One region of the Bacillus sp. 41-22 genome, then DNA from elsewhere that is predicted to be linked to it. Evidence: predicted binding sites of a transcription regulator. Region 1 holds the regulator's gene; the other holds the start of a gene.

The links. The regulator LexA, encoded in region 1, represses DNA repair genes until DNA is damaged. The targets are predictions, from matches to a motif close to CGAACATATGTTCG.
Region 2: LCF45_RS18710 (ImmA/IrrE family metallo-endopeptidase) is a predicted target of LexA. The motif match lies at 2,207-2,220, and genes of this name have one in related genera.

The regions. Positions count from the first base shown of each region.
Region 1 covers NZ_CP084035.1:3,491,210-3,494,640, reverse strand. Annotated here, with positions in the region: gene LCF45_RS17800 (PadR family transcriptional regulator) at 1-22, shown strand, start outside; gene LCF45_RS17795 (DUF1700 domain-containing protein) at 15-557, shown strand; gene LCF45_RS17790 (DUF4097 family beta strand repeat-containing protein) at 558-1,361, shown strand; gene lexA (transcriptional repressor LexA) at 1,465-2,079, opposite strand; gene LCF45_RS17780 (YneB family resolvase-like protein) at 2,221-2,877, shown strand; gene LCF45_RS17775 (DUF896 domain-containing protein) at 2,923-3,162, shown strand; gene LCF45_RS17770 (bifunctional metallophosphatase/5'-nucleotidase) at 3,203-3,431, opposite strand, start outside.
Region 2 covers NZ_CP084035.1:3,678,496-3,681,926, forward strand. Annotated here, with positions in the region: gene LCF45_RS18700 (DEAD/DEAH box helicase) at 1-1,796, shown strand, start outside; gene LCF45_RS18705 (hypothetical protein) at 1,815-2,132, shown strand; gene LCF45_RS18710 (ImmA/IrrE family metallo-endopeptidase) at 2,247-2,771, shown strand; gene LCF45_RS18715 (recombinase family protein) at 2,883-3,431, shown strand, end outside.

The DNA of each region.
Region 1 (3,431 bases):
AGGGGTGGAATGGGATGAGTAAAGAGCAGTTTCTTAAAGAATTATCAAGTCATCTTAGAAAGTTACCAGAAGAAGAGCGACAAGATATTTTATTTGATTATGAAGAGCACTTTCAGTTTGGGATGGAAGAGGGGAAAACTGAATCAGAAATAATAAAGGGACTTGGCTCTCCGAAAGTAATTGCGAAAGACTTACTTGCGATGTATCGATTTGATGAAATGAAAAAAGATCCGTCGACTTCAAATGTGACAAGAGCTGTCATGGCAGCGGTTGGACTTAGTTTGTTTAATTTTATTATTGTGTTAGGCCCGTTAGTTGCAATTATAGCTTTTATATTTTCCTTTTGGGTCGGTGGGATTGCTAGTGTAGTGACACCATTTTTCGTTATTGTAAAAGTATTTATGGGCACTTTTATATGGTTGGATCTTTTCGTTAGTATAACGTTTGTCGGAGTAGGTTTGTTGTTATGTATTGTAGCTTATTATAGTACGAAGTGGTTTAAAAGATTATGTGTACGCTATGTAGTCTGGAACTTCAAAATGATAAAAGGGGAGTAGATGATGAAAAAGATATTATTAGTAGCTATCGCTTGTATCATTATTGGAGTAATAGGGATTTCACAAACATATGAAAAAGCAGTACAAACTGCAGAGAAAGGAGATAAAGAGGACGTAATTAAAAACGAAACGCTAAAAAATGTAGAAGTTAAGTTAGATGCTGGAGATATTGTTGTCCAAAAATCTCCTGATTCCTCTTTTTATGTAAAGCAAAAAGGAGACGTAAGTAAACAGGAGATTCGTATTGCTGAAGATGGTGATACATTAAAAATCATAGGGGAAATAGAAAAAGGTGTTTCATTTGATTTTTCATTTTACAATTTCGGATTTCAAACGCCTACATTGACTATATTAGTACCTGAACGTTCTTATCAAGAGATAAAAGTAAATTCATCCGCTGGACAAATAGAAATAAGTAATGTGAAAAGTGACCGCGTAAGTGTTGAAACACTCGCCGGAGAAGTGGATTTGAAACATGTAACAGCAAAGAGTGTGGAGGGGTCTACAAAAGCTGGTGAGGTGAATTTTAAAAAAGTCATAGGGAAAGTAACAGCAAAAACGGCTAGTGGGGATATAGATATTATTGATCATGATTCTAAATATGATTTAGAGGTAAGTTCAACTGCTGGAGATGTAGATATTACTTTATTGGAAAAACCACAAGATGCAGTTATAACTGGGCAAACTGCTGCTGGAGACGTGACAATTTTTAATGAAGACAATAAAAATATAACGATTGGTAATGGTAGTAAAAAGATTAGCGGTAAAACCGCTGCTGGAGATGTTACTATTGAAACGCGTTAATAATTAATGAAACGCATTCTTTTGAATGAACGGAAATCTATCAAAATATAAAAAGAAGATAATTACCTATATAAATAAGGGAATTATCTTCTTTTTATTATTTTTAATGTAAATCACGATATACGCCAATTACTTTTCCAATAACTGACACTTGTTTTAAAATAATAGGTTCTAGTGAAGAGTTTTCCGGTTGTAGACGGAAATGATCTTTTTCTTTATAGAAACGTTTAACAGTTGCTTCGTTATCTTCTGTTAAAGCAACTACAATTTCACCGTTGTATGCAGACTGTTGTTGGCGAACAACAACTAAATCACCATCAAAGATACCGGCTTCAATCATGCTATCTCCAGAAATGCGTAACATAAACACTTGATCTGCTCCAGCAACGATACTAGCTGGAAGTGGGAAGTGATCTTCTACACTTTCGACTGCTGTAATCGGTAAACCGGCAGTAACTTTTCCGATGATTGGAACTTGAATAACAGATTGTGTTTCCGTTCGGTTGTCACCTAAAATTTCAATTGCGCGTGGTTTTGTTGGATCGCGTCGAATATATCCCTTTTCTTCTAGTCGTGATAAATGTCCGTGCACTGTAGAACTAGAAGCAAGGCCGACTGCTTGACCGATTTCACGTACGGAAGGTGGATATCCTTTTTCTTGTACTTTTAGCTTAATAAAGTCGAGAATGTCTTGCTGGCGTTTCGTTAACTTTTCCATGTTTTCTAACACCTCGTTTTCTTTCATTTTTCTTATTATTAAGTATAACATGCGAAAAAACATTCTACAAACATAAGTTCGAACGAAAGGCAAATTTATGATACACTATAAGGAAAATATAGTGAGAAAGAAGGGTTCAAAATGAATGCAATTATTTATGCACGTGTGAGCACAACAAAAGAAGAACAGGAAACATCATTATTGCGTCAAAAAGATGAATTATTGCATTTAGCTGAGCGCTATCAAATGGATGTTACAAAGGTAATTGAGGAGCAGGCTAGCGGTTATACAATTGAACGTGATGGCATATTAGAAGTGCTAGATACAATTCGAGATGAACAAGTTGATGTACTACTTATACAAGATGAAACGCGTCTTGGTAGAGGAAATGCAAAGATTGCATTAATGCATTGTTTACATAAAGAGGGGATAAAAGTTTATACACACACACATAGTGGTGAATTACAGCTTTCAGATTCTGATTCGATGGTGCTAAATATAATTGGGATCGTTGAAGAGTATCAAAGAAAGATCCACAATTTAAAAATTAAACGTGGCATGCAAAGAGCAGTGGAGAAAGGATTTCGTCCAGAAAATAATTTGAAAAATCGTCATTTAAGCGTAGGACGTGAGAAAAAAGAAGTGCCAATTGAGGAAATTGTACGTTTGCGCCGGAATGAATTAACTTTTGAAGAAATTGCAGCAACACTTCGTGGTTTTGGTCATGATGTTTCAAAAGCAACTGTACATCGAAGGTATGTAGAATATACAAAGCAATTGCTTGATAAAGAGGACTAACTATTGTATGATAATAATCAGTTTTGAGTAGAAGGGGGATTCGAGATGCCAAGTCAAGAACTCATTGAACGCATTAACTTCTTAGCGAAAAAAGCAAAAGCTGAAGGCTTAACTGAAGAAGAACAACGTGAGCGCCAATCGCTTCGTGAACAATATTTAAAAGGATTTCGTCAAAATATGTTAAACGAATTAAAAGGAATTAAAGTCGTTAACGAAGAAGGCACGGACGTTACACCGGCGAAATTAAAAGCTTTAAAAAAGCAGGATAATGCAAAATTAAATTAAAAGATGGGCATAGCCCATCTTTTTTTATTTGTTAAAATTGTTATTTAATAACTTTCCAGTTTTCATTTTTCGTTGCTTCTATCCTTTTATGCTTCAATATATAGTTAGCGATAAGTTCAGACATATCTGTTGGTATGTCTTTTACTACTGGTTTATTTTGAAACATAAAGAAGTTCCCGCCACCGCTTGCACGATAATTATTCATAACAACGTCATATTCTTCATTCATATTAAGAGGAGCGCCTTTATACTGCAAAGACTCTACTCTC
Region 2 (3,431 bases), 190 kb from region 1:
TTGGTTTAAGCAAAGGAAGAGTTTTAGTGGTTACTCCAGGACGGATCGTTCGAAAAACGGTATTTAAAGAATTTGACTCGATTACAAATCCTGAAAATACATTTTGGTATAAGCGAAAGGTTATACTAGATCGAAGTAAATTTCCAAAAAGCTACTTATACCAAGGATTTAATAGTAAAGACGAAGAATCTAAACAACAAGTTTTAAGAAAGCTAGATCTCTCAGATATTGTAATTACAAATATCCATAAGATTGTTGGTAGCAGTGAAGAAGTTAATTTAAAAGAATTAGTAGATCGTGACTTCTTTGACATGATTATCATTGATGAAGCTCACCATGTTGCAGCAGATATGTGGCAAAACACCTTAGATTATTTTAATGCTTCTAAAATCATTAAATTAACCGCGACACCGTTCCGCAGTGATAACTTAAAGATTTCTACCCATGAATATGATCCGATTTTCGAATATACATTAGCAGAGGCAATAGAAGATGGGTTATTAAAAAATGTTGTAAAAGCAGAAGGGATTCCTGGGGAATTAAATTTTCATGACCCAGAAAGTGGAAAAGATTATTCATTAGAAGAAGCAAAAAAAATCCTAGGAAATGATTGGATTAATAGAACAATAGCCATGGATGAAATATGTTCTAAACAAGTAATCAATCACACAAAGGAAATTTTGGAATTAAAACGAAAAAGCTACCCGAATCATCAAGTTTTAGCAATTACATGTAATGATGACCATGCACAATTAGTTACAAAATGGTTTGAAGATTGTGGTCTTTCGTGTACTTATGTCAGTAGTCGATTATCGCCAGAACAAATTGAAATACGATTAAACGATTTTGCAAACGGCCAATATGATGTCATGGTAAATATCCAAATGTTAGGAGAGGGTTATGATAATCCTAATATCTCTGTAATTTCCATCTTCAGACCATTTAAAACTCTTTCCCCTTATGCTCAAGCTATAGGACGTGGATTAAGAAAAATATATAGTCAAGATCAACATGATGTAAACAATTTCTGTAATGTAGTATATCATCAAGAGCTCGGTCTGGAAAAATTATGGTATTACTACAAAACTCAAGAAGAATATGGACAAACATTAAAAAAACAGGCTGAAGATATTTCACAGCAAATGGCTTTTGCTTTTGATGAATTAGGCTTTGTAGAAAAAGAACCTGTTCTTGAAAAAATTCCTTCTGCTGATTTGGATCCGAATCCAGGTCTTGTAAACATAGGGTCTGTTAGCGCATACTCACCTAAAGGATTAGGAAAGCAAGATGCTTTCACAACAAATGGATATGAGCAATTTAAACATGCTACATATAGCTTGATTAGTGAAGAACAACAAATCATGCAAAGAAAAATTGACCAAGTTACTACTATGGAACGCGAAGGTTTAATTGATAAAGATGAAGCTGAACTTCTTATTAGCAATTTAGAAACCAAAAACCAAGATCAGCATAACAAAACTTTTGATGAATACCAAAGGTTAGTGTTAGCTGAAACAATCCGTAAAGATTTCACAAAATGGATGCATTCAAAATTAGATGACTTTTTCAGAACGTCCGTTCTAGAAAAAGAAGGTTTTGAGTTGTATGATGCAGAAAATACTATTGATAATGATCCTATAAATAATATAGGATATATTGTAAGGAACTTTAAACAAGGGTTATATAGTACAACAAAAAAACATTTTAGCTCATACTTACCAGAAGATTTTGCAGCTGCCAAAAAACGTTTCTTAGAAAAAATAGATTATTATTTAAATCAATACGGTGAAAAATAGTATTGGGAGGAATCCAAAATGATACAATGTGATACAGAAAGGAACCTTATCTACAAAGGTATGCATTACCTTGATTTAATAGCTAGCAATATACAAAAAGGCGGAAAAATATTAGATACATCTTTCCAAACAAACTCAGATGGATGTTTAATTGTCCATGTTACAACTGGCTATGTAGATTGCCTAACTAAAACGGTTGATGAACTAACTTATAAGGACGACTTACTTATTACTTGGAAACTAGTGACTTCTTATGAAGTTCATACAATATTCTCCAGAAAAATCTTAGATAGTTACCTTACAAAATCAAAAACAAATGATTTATGTGCTTCTTAAGCTGAAGCATAACTCAAGTAAATAACAACTTTTAGAAAAGCCCCTTCACGGGCTTTTCTTTTTACAGTAAAATAAGAACATACGTTTGTAATTTGAGCAATGGAGTGAAATGATATGCATAAAACACAGCCCTACTACACAACACAAATCGAAGACTATATTGAGAACCTTTTGCATTCCTTATCTATCTTTGTTCCAGAACAACTTGATATGACATTGATTGCTCAAAAGCTAAATATTTGGCTACATTCTGTCCCACTGGGAAGTCGTGCTATTTATAGAGGTGATTTACCGAGTATTATTATTGATAATCGAAATGCATCTTATTATCAATGGGAAGATTTTGGCCATGAACTTTGTCATGTTCTATTCCATGTAGGAAATCAACTATATATGTCAAAATTATTTTTAGATTATCAAGAAACAAAAGCTAAGAATTTCATGCTACATTTTTGTATTCCGACTTTTATGTTAAGGACATTAGACTTTCCTGAAACACAAAAAGAATCAATACACTTCATCGCAAAAACTTTCAATGTTTCGTTTCATCTGGCAAAACAGCGCTTATTACATTATGAAAATCAATTGTTAGCTGCTCATCTACAAACTATTTTTCCGCAAATATGCTTAATTACATAATAAAAAATATACATAGCATTTAGCTTATTTTATGTAAAATACTTCTAACATTTTTTATAATTTATTCGAATTAATTTTATATAATGGTTATTAATAAGAGGAGGAATTCCTATGAAAACCGCAATCTACCTACGTAAATCACGTGCCGACCTCGAAGCCGAAGCACGCGGTGAAGGCGAAACTTTAGCAAAGCACCGCTCTACCCTGCTGAAAATTGCCAAGGAAATGAACTTAAATATTTTAGCTGTCCGTGAGGAAATTGTTTCTGGTGAGAGCTTAGTGAAACGCCCTGAAATGTTGGCGCTACTTGAAGAAATTGAAGATAACAAATATGATGCTGTTCTTTGCATGGATATGGACCGTTTAGGTCGTGGTGGTATGAAAGAGCAAGGAATCATTTTAGAGACGTTTAAACGCTCGAATACGAAGATTATGACACCAAGGAAGACTTATGACCTTAATGATGAGTGGGACGAAGAATACAGCGAATTTGAAGCGTTTATGGCACGTAAGGAGTTAAAGATTATTACACGCCGTATGCAACGCGGCCGTATCGCAAGTGTAGAGGCTGGTAATTACCTCGGTACCCATGCGCCTTATGGTTATGATATCCACCGTTTAAATAAGCGAGAGCGTACGTTAACGATTAATTCAGAAGAA